2 regions of the Psychrobacillus sp. NPDC096623 genome follow, and region 1 is predicted to be linked to the other one. Evidence: riboswitches for the same ligand, from Rfam matches in the RefSeq annotation. Region 1 holds a riboswitch; the other holds the start of a gene.

Region 1 (7,967 bases):
AAGGTAGAACGTGTATACGGACCCCAACCACGTTCTCTTCCTAAAACATTCATCGCTTGCTGTGTAGGTGCGAAAAATTTATCTACAGCAATGTCTGTAGTTTCTGCAACAAAGCCATGAGAGTGTGATGCAACTGTTAACTTCGATACATCATGTCCGGCTTGAGTAGCCGCTTTTTTATAAAGCTTCACGAGTGGCTCAAACTGTAGTGGACTTCCACCAATAATCGCCAAAACTAGTGGTAATCCTAGGAAACCGGCGCGAGCAACTGATTGCGGAGTACCACCACTAGCGATCCAAACTGGTAGCGGATTTTGTTCAGGACGTGGATAAACTCCACGATTCTGAATAGCAGCACGATGCTTACCACTCCATGTGACCATTTCAGACTCACGTATTTTCAATAGCAAATCGAGCTTCTCATCATATAATTCATCATAGTCTTTTAAATCATATCCAAAAAGAGGGAAGGATTCGATAAAGGAACCACGTCCAGCCATTATTTCTGCACGACCATTGGAAATAGCATCTAATGTAGAAAATTCCTCAAATACTCGCACTGGGTCATCCGAAGAAAGTACTGTAACGGCGCTTGTGAGTCTAATTTGCTTCGTCCGTGAAGCAGCTGCAGCTAAAAGAACTGCTGGTGCAGAAGCGGCATAATCCTTTCGATGATGCTCTCCCACCCCAAATACATCCAAGCCTACCTGGTCCGCTAATACAATCTCTTCTATAACCTCTCGAATACGCTCTGCATGGCTAATTATTTTACCCGTTTTTACATCCGGAGTTGTTTCAACAAACGTTGTTATTCCAATTTCCATATGATTTGCCTCCTTCAATTCTGCAGTCTTATTATTTTCTAAATAAGTCTCTCGGCTTAATGATACCTTATCATTCAATTTATATTCAATTTTCCAGTTTCATTAGAAGGAGTGTCATTTGGATAAATATTCAGTTACGTAAATAAATCAAGGTGAAGAGCGAGTAAAGTTACCTTGAAGACGAGTAGCAAGGTCCTTCCGAGAGTATCAACTTTCTGAAAGCGAGTATTCAATGACTGAGCGAAAGTAACTTAAGCAATATACATTTTATGTCCGCCTAAAATTCTCCGTATCAGGAGTTCTCTCTTTTTTTCACTTCACTCATTAAGTAATCGACGAAAAGTTCGTCTCTAACTAAAGCTGCCTCGTAGTTCCGCTTTAAGAAACGCTCCCCTTCTTCAAAGCTAGTAAAGGTTTTTTCGATTGCTACTTTATCTTTTTCCAGAATCCAATCGACCCCATTTTTAGAATATAAGATGAACGTTTCATTATTTCTATTTTTATAAAACGAACCAAAGGATGATTGTTTCAAATTATATTGATTTCTTTTTGCATCTTCCAAAATCGGTGACAGGTGGAATGTGTCCAAAACAAATAACTTATAGGCTTCCTCTGTTAAATTACAGCCAGATGCTTTTTGATGCCCCCCACCGCCAAACTGTCCAGCAATTTTAGATACATCGATATGGTCATAAATTGTACGAAGAGAGATTCTTTTCCCTCCCATAATTACAATTGCTATATAGTCGAGATGCGGATTTTCTTTACCTAGTTCATTGCCAAGCTCTGAATGATACGTTTCTGCATATACAACACCAGCTAAATGTTCTCCTACTTTCGCCTGGACAATCTCTTTTTTCTTTCTGCGAATATAGCGGTCAATCTTGTCTTCTTCCATAAGTAATATTTTCTTTTCAAATTCATCAAAATTGAAGGTCTCACTAGTACGGAGACGCTCTAACATCTTTTCTTCAAATTCTTCTATAGCTATTAAATAGAAAAGGGAATTTAGTGAATGGGCACGCTTGTTTCCGTTCTTCTCCCATTCCCATGTATCATACTGTCTAACTAACTCTACAAACTCCGAAAGCGCAGCAGTTGGTTTCAACAGTTCATTATTAACAAGATATTCATATAATAATGAAGTAGCGGAGGTTAATTTTCCTTCAGAGTTTTCTACTGAAATATAACCCCAGTCATAATCATTAAAATGGAGAGCAGATTTGTGATGGTCAATTAATTGGAGCTTTCCTTTTGCATTGTAAAAATCATTTAACTTTTTTTCATTCTCTTCGTTTGGAGTCAAATCCGTTATAAATAAAAACGTATCCGGCTCATCATTTTCTAAAAAATATTCAATCTCTCGATTAAGTGAAGAAATCGAATTATAGCGCACCTTCACTTGCTCACCAAAAGCAAGCTTTGCTAAGATGCCACATCCGACGCCATCTAAATCATTATGAGACAATAATTTATACATCCTTTTCACCTCTAGTATAGTATGGTTATTTCGTGAGAAACTTATTATTAGAACTTACCTCTAATAGCTTTATATTTATTTTACATGTAATCTGTTGCAATAGTAGGAAAAACCATGTATTATTTTAGTAATTAAATATTCTCTTATTTCAAATACATTTGAAGTAAGGATAGAGGCGCAAAAACCATCAGTACACTTTTGGAGGAGAATGAGATCCTGTGACATTTGTGGAAAGGGGAATTTGCCGAAGTTGAAAGAATCTCATTTTTCTTGAAGCTGGTTCTGTTGTTGAACAAACACTGGATTGTCATATAGGAGACTATATGGAGGGCTATCTTACGCACAGAAATATTACTTTATTTCTATTGCAGCAACGAGCCCTCGTTGTTGCTTTTTTGCGTCTACTGAAAAATGCCCTTCTCCCTGAATTTTTAATAATAAATTATAGGATGTGGAGAAGTTATGAATTTTGGACAAATATTAACGGCAATGGTGACTCCTTTTGATCATAACGAAGAGATTGACTTTCCAGCTACACGAAACTTAATAAATTACTTAATCGATAATGGAACAGAAGGATTAGTTGTATCTGGTACAACTGGAGAGTCTCCGACATTAACGGAGGAAGAAAAAGTTCAATTGTTTAAATTTACTGTGGAGGTTGTGAATGGAAGAGTTCCTGTAATTGCTGGAACTGGCTCGTATAATACAAAAGCGTCCATCGAGCTAACAAAACGTGCAACTGATGCAGGTGTCGATGGTATTATGCTAGTTGTTCCTTATTACAACAAGCCATCACAAGAAGGCATGTACCAGCATTTCAAAGCAATTGCAGCAGCTACATCCCTGCCGATTATGCTATACAATATTCCAGGTCGTAGTGTAGTCAATATGACGGTTGATACAGTAATCCGCCTGTCTCAAATACCTAATATCGTATCGATAAAGGAAGCTAGCGGCAACTTAGATACAATGGCTGAAATCATCAGCAATACACGCGAAGACTTTTCCCTCTATAGCGGCGACGATGGGTTAACAATTCCAGTACTATCGATTGGAGGTGCAGGTGTCATTTCCGTAGCATCTCATGTTATCGGAAACGAAATGCAAGCGATGATTGCAAAATTCAACAGTGGCAATATAAAAGAGGCTGCTAGTGATCACCGCACGTTATTACCGATTATGAAGGCATTATTTGCTGCACCAAACCCGACACCTGTAAAAACTGCTTTAAATTTAAAAGGAATTCCTGTAGGTGGTGTACGCCTACCAATGATTCCATTAAACGCCGAGGAGCTTAGCACATTGCAAAATGTATTATCTTCACATTTAGAAACAGTCTCATTATAAGAAAAAAGAGCGAATTCGATCTACACCAGAATTCGCTCTTTTTTTACTTGGCTCTCTTTAAAGAAAAGGTTTATGTCGCAAGTGATATTCATTTAATACACGAAAATCCTACTTTTAACTACAGACTTCCTAATGATATGAGAAACTTCATAAAACTGCGACCTATAACTTAATTTTATGAACCAACGGCAGCGTTGTTCCAGGAAGGGATTGACGTCCTAATTGTTGAATTTATTATATGGGGACAAGTTAGTCTAAGATAAGATTGGGATTTTTTATTTCACATTTTACTCATACAGTGATGTAAATGGTTTGTTTATCAGTTGAAAGAACAAATGCGCAAGCGACTATGTTAGCTCTGAAAAGCCATGAAAGAATTACAATAAAGGCGATCTTTTCCTTTATTCACTAGTCGGACATAAGCAGTTAGATTAAATCTATAATTGAATTGAAAAACTAAAAATCAAAAACAGACAGGGGTTAGTAAAAATGATAAAAGGTTTTGGAGGAATATTTTGGAGAACTAAGAATATGGAAGTTATAAAAAAATGGTACAGTGAAGTACTAAAGATTGAAGAAATAGAAAGCTGGAATGGGACAGTTATTAAACCTCAATTAGGAAATGAGACTATCTTTTCTTTTTTTACAGAGAATGACAGTTACTTTCCAACTGAACAACAAGTGATGTTAAATTTTCAAGTACATGATTTGAACGAGACTATCAAACATCTTGAAGACATTGGTGTACCACTTGAAAAGGAAAAAGAGATTAGCGAATATGGAAAGTTTATTTGGATTAAAGATCCTGAAGGTCGACTGATGGAGCTTTGGGAGAAATAGAGGATTTTAAGGATTGGAAAAACTAAAAAAGACAAAAAAATGAGCTCGGATATTCTTCTCCAAGCTCATTTTTCATAATAGTAGTTCATTAAACTTTAACCTCTATATTTCACCGCTAGACCTTTTAAGAATTTGCGGGCGAAATTATCCCCGCATTCTTTATAATTACGGTGACCAGGCTTTCGTAAAATGGCGCCTAGTTCCCCTTTTGAAACAGCGATACCACCATCATCTAAAATATCTAGCATATCCTCTGTTGTTAATTGCAGTGCTACCTTGAGCTTCTTCAATAGCATATTATTCACATGGTCCTTCTGCTGCTCAGTTAGCTCAGGACTAGCTGGCTGCTCTGGTTTAGGATCCTGTTTTCCTCTTTTATAAGTGATGTGACCATTCAAAAATGACTCCAGCATTTTATTATTACACTTCATATGGTTGTCATCATCCACTACTTCTTCATCGCCATCATCTTCTTTTGATTTCGTAAGAATTTTGAGTACCTCTTCCTTTGTGACTTCCACGCCACCAAGTTTAAAAATCTCTACCATGTCCTTATTTTTAATATCTAAGGCATATCTCAATCTGATTAATATATCATTATTCTCCATTTAAAAGCCTCCTATAATTATTATTAGAATAGCACTTCTTCTATAATTTGAGCTAGTATTAAAAAACTGGAGAAGAAAATTTCACATTTCCCCTCCAGTATCTATATTTATTAATTATGAATTGAAATCATAAATTTGACCTTTTATCAAATATGCAGTACTTTCAGCAATATTTGTTATATGGTCTGCTGTTCTCTCCAGAAAACGATTGATGAATAATAATTGTACGAGCTGGTTAGTTTCTTCTGGATGCTCACTAAGATAAGCAGTAAGTTTTTTATAAGTTTCCCTGCTATGTTGATCGACCTCATCCTCTAGGTCGGCAACTTCTTTCGCAAGTAGAATTTTTTCCTCTAAAAAAGATTGCAGTGCTTTTTTGAGCATTTCAATCGATAAATCCTTCATCTGCTCTAGATGCGTAATATTTAGTAAAGGGGTAGGCTTTCCGATTTTAATCGTTGCTTTTGCAATATTAACCGCAAAATCCGCCACTCGCTCGATTTCAGAGGAGATTTTAAGGATACCAATAATCTCCCGTAAGTCTCTAGAAACAGGTGCTTCTTTTGCCATAATCCAAATGGTGAACTGATTAATCTCTGTTTCCAGTTTATCAATTGCTGTATCACCCTCAATAACCTTTAAAGCAATTTCTACATCTTGTGTTTTTAAAGCTTTAAAAGATTTTTCGAGAGCTACAATGGAAAGTTCACCCATTTCAGTAATTTTACTTTTTAGTTCGTCTAAATTATTTTCAAAGTTTACACGGATGCTCATTTGTACCCTCCTATTATCCACATTTACGCGCTGACCGATTAAATTCACCACGTCCTGTGGCGACGAGATCGGCACTAGTACTTCCAGTACGTCGTAAGACTCCCTCTTCATGGCTTGGTTGAAGCACAAAAAAGCGTAAGTGGGAGATTAACTGCCCCTAAAAGTCCGAATTGTTCGGCCCAACAGGATGTTGGTCACTCAGACAATGCCGCACGATGCACGTTATTTGCCTGAGTTCCGCTTTGAATCAGTGGGACAAGCATACCCCATTGATTGATGTTTTACTTTAACCGAATCGACCTGTTACGTAATCTTCTGTTCTTTGATCCTGTGGTGTAGAGAAAATGTTATCTGTATCATCATATTCAACTACTTCTCCATTTAAGAAAAACGCGGTTTTATCAGAGATACGAGCGGCTTGCTGCATGTTATGAGTAACAATGACAATCGTATAATCTCGCTTCATATTGTTGATTAGCTCTTCTATTTTTAACGTTGAAATTGGGTCTAACGCAGAAGTAGGCTCGTCCATTAAAATAATATCAGGTTTCATCGCTATCGCACGCGCTATACAAACGCGCTGTTGCTGACCGCCTGATAAACCAAGTGCGGATGTTTTAAGACGATCTTTTACCTCATCCCAAATCGCTGCACTACGCAAACTTTCTTCAACAATTATATTTAATTCTTTTTTATTTTTAATACCCTGCATTCTTGGACCATAGGCAACATTGTCATAAATACTCATTGGGAATAAGTTTGGCTTTTGAAATACCATTCCAACTTTTGTACGTAGCTTAATCACATCATTGGATTTATAAATATTCTCATGATCAATAACGACATCTCCTGTAATTTTCACACCGTCGATTAAATCATTCATACGATTTAATGTACGTAAAAAAGTAGATTTACCGCAGCCTGAAGGACCGATTAAAGCAGTAACCTCTTTTTCAGAAATAGCAAGATCTACTCCGAATAATGCCTGTTTTTCCCCATAGAATAAATTCAAATCTCTTACATTAATAATTGCTGTATCTTGTTTACGTTGCTCCATATGCTAAAATACCTTCCCCACTCGATTTTTTTGGTCGTTAGCTCAGCATGTTCTTTTGCTGTGGTTTCGTTAACATACTCTTACTTATTGGTTGCTTTGTTAAATTTTTTCGATATATATGTTGCGGAAAGATTGATTGCTAAAATAATTACGATTAACACAATACCTACTGCTGCTGCAAGTTCAATGTCTCCAGACTCTTGTGTAACTAAATATGCATGAACAGTTAACGTTCTAGCTGAAGATAGAATGCTATCTGGCATAGCTGCTACTGTACCTGCAGTTAAGAATATGGCAGCTGATTCTCCAACGATTCGTCCAACGGAAAGGATAATCCCAGATAAAATCCCCGGCATGGAACTTGGTAATATTACTTTATATAGTGTTTGTAGTTTGGTTGTCCCTAGTGCTAAGGATCCTTCACGATACGAACGTGGCACTGTTTTTAAAGCTTCTTCTGTTGTACGAATGATAACAGGTAGTACTATAATCGTTAAGGTCAAGGAAGCTGCTAAAATCGACATACCCAATTTTAAGGTTGTAACAAAGAATACGGCTCCAAACAATCCATAGATGATGGATGGAATCCCTGTTAAACTCTCTGTTGCAAAGCGTATTAGTCTAACTAATCGCCCTTGTTTAGCGTATTCCTGCAAATAAACCGCTGCTAGAATTCCGATTGGCGTTGCAATAACTAACGAAATTAGAACTGTGTAAATAGTTGTTATAATCATTGGCCAAATACCACCACCACCAGCTGGTGAATAATCACCAAAGATGAAATCGAAGCTTATCAAGCCAATACCTTTATAAAAGATAAACCCAACAATCATCACGAGGACGGCAACGGATAAGATAGCGGATAACCATAAAAGTCCACGGAACAAGTTATCTTTAAATTGTCTCATCTTAGTTACCTCCCTTTGCACTTATTTTCGCTAATACAAAATTTAGTATTAAGATAAATGAGAATAAAACAATACCGGTTGCAAATAACATTTCCTGATGTGTCCCAAATGCATAGCCCATTTCTA
Region 2 (7,967 bases), on a different contig from region 1:
GAGCTTGAAGCACTTTAACAATTTGCTCTGCTTGTTCTTCTGCCAACTGGGCACTCGGTGCTAAAGGTAGAGATGCAGCATCACCAACAACATATACATTTGGATAGCTTGGTAAGTCGTGATATTGTGTTAAAATAACGCGACCCGTTTTATCTTTTTCCCCCGGTAGAGCTCTTACAGCAGCCGCTGGTTGAATACCAGCTGTCCAAACTACTACGTCCACAGGAATTATTTCTTCATGATTATATAATTTGTTCGGCTCTACTTTAGTAATGTTCGAATTACTAACAACTTCTACATTATTCGTGTCGAACCACTTTTGGACATAATTACTTAATCTTTCTGGGAAGTCTCTTAAAACACGTGGACTGCGGTCAAATAACTTTATAGACAAGTCCGGGCGGCTTTCACGTAGTTCACTCGCCAGTTCAATTCCACTTAGTCCAGCTCCAACAATACCTACAACCGAGCCTGAAGGTAAACCTCCGATTTTATTATACGTATCTCTTGAACGACCAATTGTTTGAATACTATAAGTAAATTCGTCTGCTCCAGGGACGTTATGGTATTTGTCTTCGCATCCAAGACCAATTACAAGGTCATCATAAGAAATAGATTGTCCATCTGCTAATAGGACGTGTTTGCTATCTACATCTATTTCAATAATTTCCCCATAAGTTATCTTTAATTTTTCGTGCTCTGGAAATGCAACACGAATGCCACTATCCGGAGATGTACCTGCAGCAAGCGCATAAAATTCTGTTTTTAAACTATGAAACGGTGTTCTATCTATTAAAGTAATTTCTACATCATCAGGGAAATTATTTGGCAATAAACGAAGTAATATTCGCATATTCCCATATCCCCCACCTAACAAGACTAATTTTCGCATAATATTCTCCCTTAAATTTAATGTCATCTCAAATTATAATAGATTGTGATACATTTCACAATAGAACATCTTAATTGACGTTTTCTTTAAAAAAGAGTAGCATGTCCTTGTAGTGAGGTGAACAGCTGTGAATCCAATGGTTGAATTTTGCATAAGCAACCTTGCAAATGGTTCCCAAGAAGCTTTTGACATATTGGAACAGGACTCCAATTTAGATGTTTTAGAATACGGTTGCCTGAGTTATTGCTCCCTCTGTTCTGAAACTTTATTTGCCATAGTTAATGGTGAAGTTGTAGAAGCAAATACCCCAAGTGAACTTGTTGCAAACATTTATCAATATATAGAGGACAATCCTTTATTTTAAAAGACTGTGACTTTAATCTACAGTCTTTTTTATTTTGTCCACTCGCATAAAGATTCTAAAAAATAAGTAGGTTGCTGTGCCTGAAGCTTCACCTCAGTGGTACTATTTACTCCACTGTTCACATGCACTGTGTCAATCCCCATACGAATTCCGGTCAAAATATCTGTTTGATAATTATCACCAATCATAACCATTTCCTCTTTAGTATATCCATATTGTTTTTGTATGAACTCTAACATAAAAGGTTGTGGTTTCCCCATATATAAAGGCTCTACTCCAGTTGAATGCTCCACTAGTTTTGTAAATGCCCCATTACCAGGCAAAAATCCTACTTCTGAAGGAAAAGCATGATCACTATTAGTGGATAAGAATGCTGCTCCAGCACGTATAGAAAGACAGGCAGTAGCTAGCTTTTCATAATTAATAGCGCGATCAATTCCAAGAACAACAATGTCCGCCATTCCAGTAGTGATGGAAATGCCTCTCGTTTCAAGCGCATCTTCCAATCCAGTTTCACCGATCATAAATACCTCTTTGCCCGGTATATACTCGTTAATGTAGTTAGCGGCAGCAATTGCTGATGAAATAATATGTTCAGTATCTGTATGAATATCCATCATTGCTAGCTTTTCCTGAAGCTGTTTTTGCGTCAACGAAGAATTATTCGTAACGAAAAAAGGCGGGGTTCCATTGCTTTGCAAATAATGTACAAATTCTACAGCCTCAGGAATTGGTGTTTTCCCTCTATAAACGGTTCCATCTAAATCTATAAAGTATGCCTTATAATTTAACATTGGAATCCTCAGGTAAAAAAGCAGAAACCGGGCCTAACTCTTCTATTAAATAGGTTTCCACTACTGTAGGAAATTGCTTAAGGTATTGCAAATTCTTCGTTAGAACTTCCTGTAGTTTTGCATGGTCTACCGCATAAAATTGACGAACGAGAACTTTTCTAAAAGTGATTACTTCCTTCAATGGACCATCCATCTCTACAGAGATAACTTTTTCATCCGTTAAAATATCGATAATATCATCGTAACCACCTGGATCGCGCATGATAAAGCCGTCAATCATCGAATTACCTACATCGATAATTGATTCTATAATATTATGACCAATTCGCTCAAACGCTAATTTGGATACTTCATCTGCTTGCCAATCTTTTTTTGTCTCTATAAGGTTTAACAACTGATTCATATGAGCCAATGTTAAAGCAATTTTTTTTCTATCTACAAAATACATTGAAAAGCCTCCTAATTGTTGTTCAGTTGATATGTACTCCTATTCTATAGTACCATAATTCTAAGGTAGGAAGGAGTGACACGTGGTGGAACGATTTTATTTGTACGATGATGTAGAAGATACTAAAACAAGATTTGTCGGCTTTACAGGGGAATCCCAGAGATACGACTTAGCTATTTCCCAAAGCTCTCGATTTTTCGGAAAAGTACTAGTGATGGACATACAATATGGACGAGCTGCTATTATCGGATCGGATGATGTAGAAGAACCGGGCTATCTCGAGCATGTGTTTAATAGATCAGAGGAAGAAGCAGTAGAATTACGTGATTATTTACGAGAATTATTAAGTTAATATAAAGAGGCTAGTCGTGATTACATTCATGACTAGTTTTTTTCTTTGCTTCTGGTGCTAGACTTTGGGATAGCCCATAAACTTGGTAAAATTGCTGAAATAGTTGTAGATAACAATGAAACCTCGAAGGATGATAGCCTTAAGAACCCGACAAAACAAAAAACCTCGAGCAGATCATAATTGATCTTGCTCAAGGTTTTCACTTACTTCTATTGTTGCTTCTACAGGTACTATTTTAGGGGCTACACCAGTTTTCTTTACGACAAAGTAGGCACAACCAAAATTACAATACTCATATAAATAATCTTTCATTGTCCCTATTTTTGTATCAAATGTAGCTTTGTGGCTACGGTCCTCAAAAAAGCCTTTGAGACGAAGCTGACCATAACCCCAATCACCCATAATATAATCGTATTTAGTTAAGATTTCACTATACCGATCCAAAAAGGCCTCTTCTTTAAATGCCTCACGATAATTCTCTATAATCTCATAGGTAAAGCCTTCTGCAACTATCATTCAATCACCATCCATTAGCTATTTGGAGTAGCTAGAAGTTCCTCGCCTTGCAATTGTCTTTGCTTAGCTGCAGCGTTAACCTGCTCATCTGCATGGTAACTACTTCTAACAAGTGGACCAGCTTCACAATGGGAGAATCCTTTACTCATAGCAATTTTACGTAATTCTCCAAACTCAGCTGGGGAGTAATATTTAAGTACTGGTAAGTGTTTTTTAGAAGGTTGCAAGTATTGACCAATCGTCATTATATCGACGTTGTTAGCACGAAGGTCATCCATCACTTCTAGTATCTCTTCATGTGTTTCCCCTAAACCTAACATAAGCGACGATTTTGTTGGAATGCTAGGTTGCATTTCTTTGGCACGACGTAATAATTCTAGGGAACGATCGTATTTTGCTCTTGCACGAACTCTCGGAGTGAGTCTTCGAACCGTTTCGATGTTATGGTTCAGAATATCAGGTTTTGCATCCATAATATTGCGGATATTTTGCTCAATACCGCCCATATCAGAAGGTAAAACTTCTATGGAAGTAAAAGGATTTTTGCGTCGAATCGCACGAATCGTTTCAGCAAAAACTTCAGAACCCCCATCTTTTAAATCATCCCTCGCAACTGCTGTTACGACAACATGTTTTAAATTCATAATAACAACCGAATCTGCAACTCTTTCTGGTTCTGCCAAGTCTAATTCGTTAGGTAGTCCAGTTTTTACTGCACAAAAACGACATGCACGTGTGCAAACTGCCCCTAAAATCATAAATGTAGCTGTTCTTCGCGAACCCCAGCACTCATGTATATTTGGACATTTAGCTTCCTCACATACGGTATTTAAATTATTTTCACGCATTAACTTTTTTAAACCTTTGTATTCATCGTTCGTGTTTAACTTAATTTTTAACCAATCTGGTTTTCTTTGGTACTCTGTTTTCGTTGGTTTACACGATGTCACTTTTGCTCGACCCCATTCTAAATAAACTAACTACACTGTTGTCAATGTAACATAATATTTAGTTGGAAACAACCATACAAAAACACAGATTACCTATATAAGATTAATTAAACTGCTCGTTTACTATTAATACTCCAAACCACAAAAAATACGATAAGAATGACAATAACACTTACAAATCCAATCATAACTGAGCCTGTTAATCCTAAAACTAGATAACCGATTGCCGCAATAACTGCACTAATAATAGCATATGGAAGCTGAGTTATTACGTGGTCTATTACGTTTACCCCCGCTCCAGTTGCTGACATGATTGTTGTATCGGAAATAGGCGAGCAATGATCTCCAAAAACGGCTCCAGCTAAAACGGCAGCTAAAACAGGAAGTAATAATTCTGGCTCTACCACCATAATGATGCTTGCACCGATCGGTAATAAAATACCAAACGATCCCCATGAGGAACCTGTTGCGAACGCCATAAAAGCTGTTAAAACAAATAGTAAAAATGGAATTACACCAACCGGAATATTATTATCTGTCACAAGCTTAGCTAAATATTCACCAGTTCCGAGTGCGTTTATCAAAAATGAAAGAGACCAAGCAAATATCAAAATAAAAATAGCAGGTAACATCGAGTTTATACCAGAAATAACAGCTTTTCCGATTAATCCAGCATTAGCTTTTGGATTTCTTTTAAATTGCCGAGTATATAATAATATAGCTAAAACAGTCGACACTAATCCACCTATAAATAGAGAGAATGGAACATCTGTGTTCTCAAAAACAACAAATATATTCATCACCTTTCCAGAAGCCTGGTAACCTGTCCAAAACATCGAAAATAATGTTACAACTATTAATGAGAAAATCGGTAAGATTAAATCATTTACTTTCCCATAATTATTTTCCGGGAAATTACCTTGTAAATCACCTGGATTTGATTTATTTGGATCAAAAAGCACACCAGTTTCTTTTGCAAGTTTTTCATGCTTTTTCATCGGACCTAAGTCATTTTCTGTCCATGCAGTAAAAAATACCATCGCAAGCGCAGCAATCACATAGAAGTTCATCGGAGCCATTAACATAAATGCCTCAAGTGGCGTATAGTCTGTAATAGCATATGTAGCAAAAATAACCCCTAGCTGACTTATTAAGAACGCTCCCCAACTAGAAACTGGAGAAACTACACAAATCGGTGCCGATGTAGAGTCAATAAAATAAGCTAGTTTTGCACGAGATACTCGATGAGAATCAGTGATTGGACGGGCAATCTGTCCAACAGCAAGTGCATTAAAATAATCGTCTACAAAAATAATAATTCCTAAAAATGCTGTTAATAGCTTTGAGCCACGATTTGTTTTTATACGCTTAACTGCCCATGCTGCAAAAGCCGTGCTTCCACCTGATAAACTAACAATCGCAGTAATAACTCCAAGCATTAATATGAACAGCAATATATAAATATTATACAAATTCCATCCATTATCCCAGAATGACGTGAGAAAGGAATCCCAAAGAATGACGAATGAATCAATTGGTGAAAAGCTTTCTACTAACAAAGCTGCAGAAACAATTCCAACCCCCAATGATAATAAAACTCTTTTTGTCACTAGCACCATTACAATTGCTAAAAGTGGTGGTAAAATCGAAAATATTGTATTTTCCAAAGCAAGTCCTCCCAAATATAAAAAGCCAACCTAATATATATACATAGGTTGGCTTTTAGTTAAAATTTTAAGCATAATTTTATACTCTGTAGCTCTCCATTTATACATCTGTATAAACGACAGTGTTATTTCTGTTCAAAATAACCCCAACTAGAATTGACTTGACAATCAACATCTAATTTCGGCAAAACTTCCTTCCGTTTACAATCACAGTTGTCATTCTCCTGTAAACTACTCTTAAGTTATGCGGCCTCTACCTATTCTTATTCATTTCTACTAGTATAACAGTAAATACTATGTTTTGAAGGTTTTTTATTTTTCTGGTAATGGAAGTGGAACTTCTATGGATGGAGCTGCATCCCCGTCGCCACCTGTGTATATATAAGGAACCTGACCTTGCACAATCCCCATTGCAACAGGAATACTCTGTTCAACTGTACTCATTTTACTAGCTAAAGGTACGATTATTTGTACATTTACTTTGATATGGATATTGATTTCAACATAAGCATTATTAATTCCAAATTTAGTTATCGAAGACGTGACATTCGATTGTACATTACCGATGACGTGAAAGCGTATAGGTATTTTCGGGCCTAAGTTACCAATGATGGGAATATTCATCGCTTGCCCCATAGGAACGAAAAATACGATTCCACCTTGGTCTTCCATCGTTTGTTTGTCATATTCAATATCATCCAAATATGGAAGGCTAGACAAATTCCCCTGCTCTGCTTGCTCCAAATGAGATTGAACTAAGCTATTTGTATCAGCAAGTATTCGATTAATGATTTCTGTATTGAATCGAGTTGTTACCATGTTTGTACTATCAGACGGTACTTCTTCAATTATTTCATTGACATCCAGTGCATTTGCAATCCTTGAGTTAATCGCTTTGCTAATTACCATGGATGCTATTTTATTTGTTTGGACTTCTGCATATCTTAGGTACGTAGGAGTCAGTTGCTCATTAATATAATAAATGATGCCTGCAATTGATAACATAAAACATGTTAAAAAAATAGCTAACTTGCGTTGACTAGTGAAAATAGCAAATCGTTTTTTCCTTTTTTGATAGAACAAAAACAATCCTCCTACTTACTACTTATGTAAGGAGGAGGATTTTCATGACTCATATTCAAATTTTTCACGTTGTCCATACCATTTCACAATATCTCGAATCATCTCTGGCATAAAATATTGTTTTTGAGCAAATTTTAATGAAGGAAAAAAGTAACCAAATGTAAACATATCTAACGTTGCTAATGTATAAACTTTTTCCAATTCAAGAGGTGTTGCTTTGATTAGCACCGTCCCATCTTCTAGCTCTTGAAGCTGTTCGTATAATATTGCTCCAAGATAATTACCTCTAAATCCTAGTCCTTTTACTTCAAGCTTTGGCCATTTTTCATTTTTTCCTGTACGAATAACCTCAAGTAACTCTGCACCAGTTAATGTAATGACACACGGATTAATTGGATGAGGTAAACACTGATGTAAGTCCCTCGCAGTAATTGGTCCCTGCTGAAGGTCTTTTAAAAAGATACCAGCCGGGAACATTGCGCAGTCAGCATTAGTGAAAGAAAGCAGTGCTTTTCCGAAGAAATGAGATAAATCGGATTCCATGAACCATTCCTTCTTTAGTGCGGAAGGATTGTAAAAAACAATTCTAGACATTTCAGCTATACCTTCATTTTCCCAAATTAACTGTTGTTCATCGGCATCGGCTGGATTCGGTAGGGATTCTGCACGAAATAATTCTGCTTTTTTCGATTGAATCCCTCTTGCTACATGGTCAAATTCCATTGTAACAAGTCCAACATTCATTCCGTATTTACCTGTAGCGGCTTGCAAGGAGCTCCCTATCACCTTGCCTTCTTCAAATACATGATGTGTATGCGATCCCAGGATCAAATCAATCTCTGGAATTTCCAACGAAATTATTTCATCAAGCGACATTCCTAAGTGAGACATACAAATAAGA

What was found. Region 1 has a riboswitch for lysine ahead of dapA (4-hydroxy-tetrahydrodipicolinate synthase). Riboswitches for the same ligand answer to the same signal wherever they lie in the genome.
Region 2: another riboswitch for lysine. It lies ahead of ACIQX2_RS13860 (Na+/H+ antiporter NhaC family protein); the one in region 1 lies ahead of dapA (4-hydroxy-tetrahydrodipicolinate synthase).

Annotation. Positions count from the first base shown of each region.
Region 1 is NZ_JBIWER010000008.1:108,707-116,673, forward strand. Features, by position in the region: gene ACIQX2_RS17970 (LLM class flavin-dependent oxidoreductase) at 1-824, opposite strand, end outside; gene ACIQX2_RS17975 (DHH family phosphoesterase) at 1,117-2,304, opposite strand; lysine riboswitch at 2,467-2,646, shown strand; gene dapA (4-hydroxy-tetrahydrodipicolinate synthase) at 2,767-3,654, shown strand; gene ACIQX2_RS17985 (VOC family protein) at 4,144-4,494, shown strand; gene ACIQX2_RS17990 (YehS family protein) at 4,590-5,102, opposite strand; gene phoU (phosphate signaling complex protein PhoU) at 5,217-5,876, opposite strand; gene pstB (phosphate ABC transporter ATP-binding protein PstB) at 6,163-6,933, opposite strand; gene pstA (phosphate ABC transporter permease PstA) at 7,014-7,841, opposite strand; gene pstC (phosphate ABC transporter permease subunit PstC) at 7,843-7,967, opposite strand, start outside.
Region 2 is NZ_JBIWER010000005.1:35,528-43,494, forward strand. Features, by position in the region: gene ACIQX2_RS13825 (NAD(P)/FAD-dependent oxidoreductase) at 1-892, opposite strand, end outside; gene ACIQX2_RS13830 (YuzB family protein) at 1,020-1,256, shown strand; gene ACIQX2_RS13835 (TIGR01457 family HAD-type hydrolase) at 1,286-2,050, opposite strand; gene ACIQX2_RS13840 (DUF86 domain-containing protein) at 2,037-2,498, opposite strand; gene ACIQX2_RS13845 (DUF3055 domain-containing protein) at 2,584-2,850, shown strand; gene ACIQX2_RS13850 (YutD family protein) at 3,025-3,366, opposite strand; gene lipA (lipoyl synthase) at 3,381-4,316, opposite strand; gene ACIQX2_RS13860 (Na+/H+ antiporter NhaC family protein) at 4,424-5,983, opposite strand; lysine riboswitch at 6,065-6,247, opposite strand; gene yunB (sporulation protein YunB) at 6,296-7,066, opposite strand; gene ACIQX2_RS13870 (bifunctional metallophosphatase/5'-nucleotidase) at 7,109-7,967, opposite strand, start outside.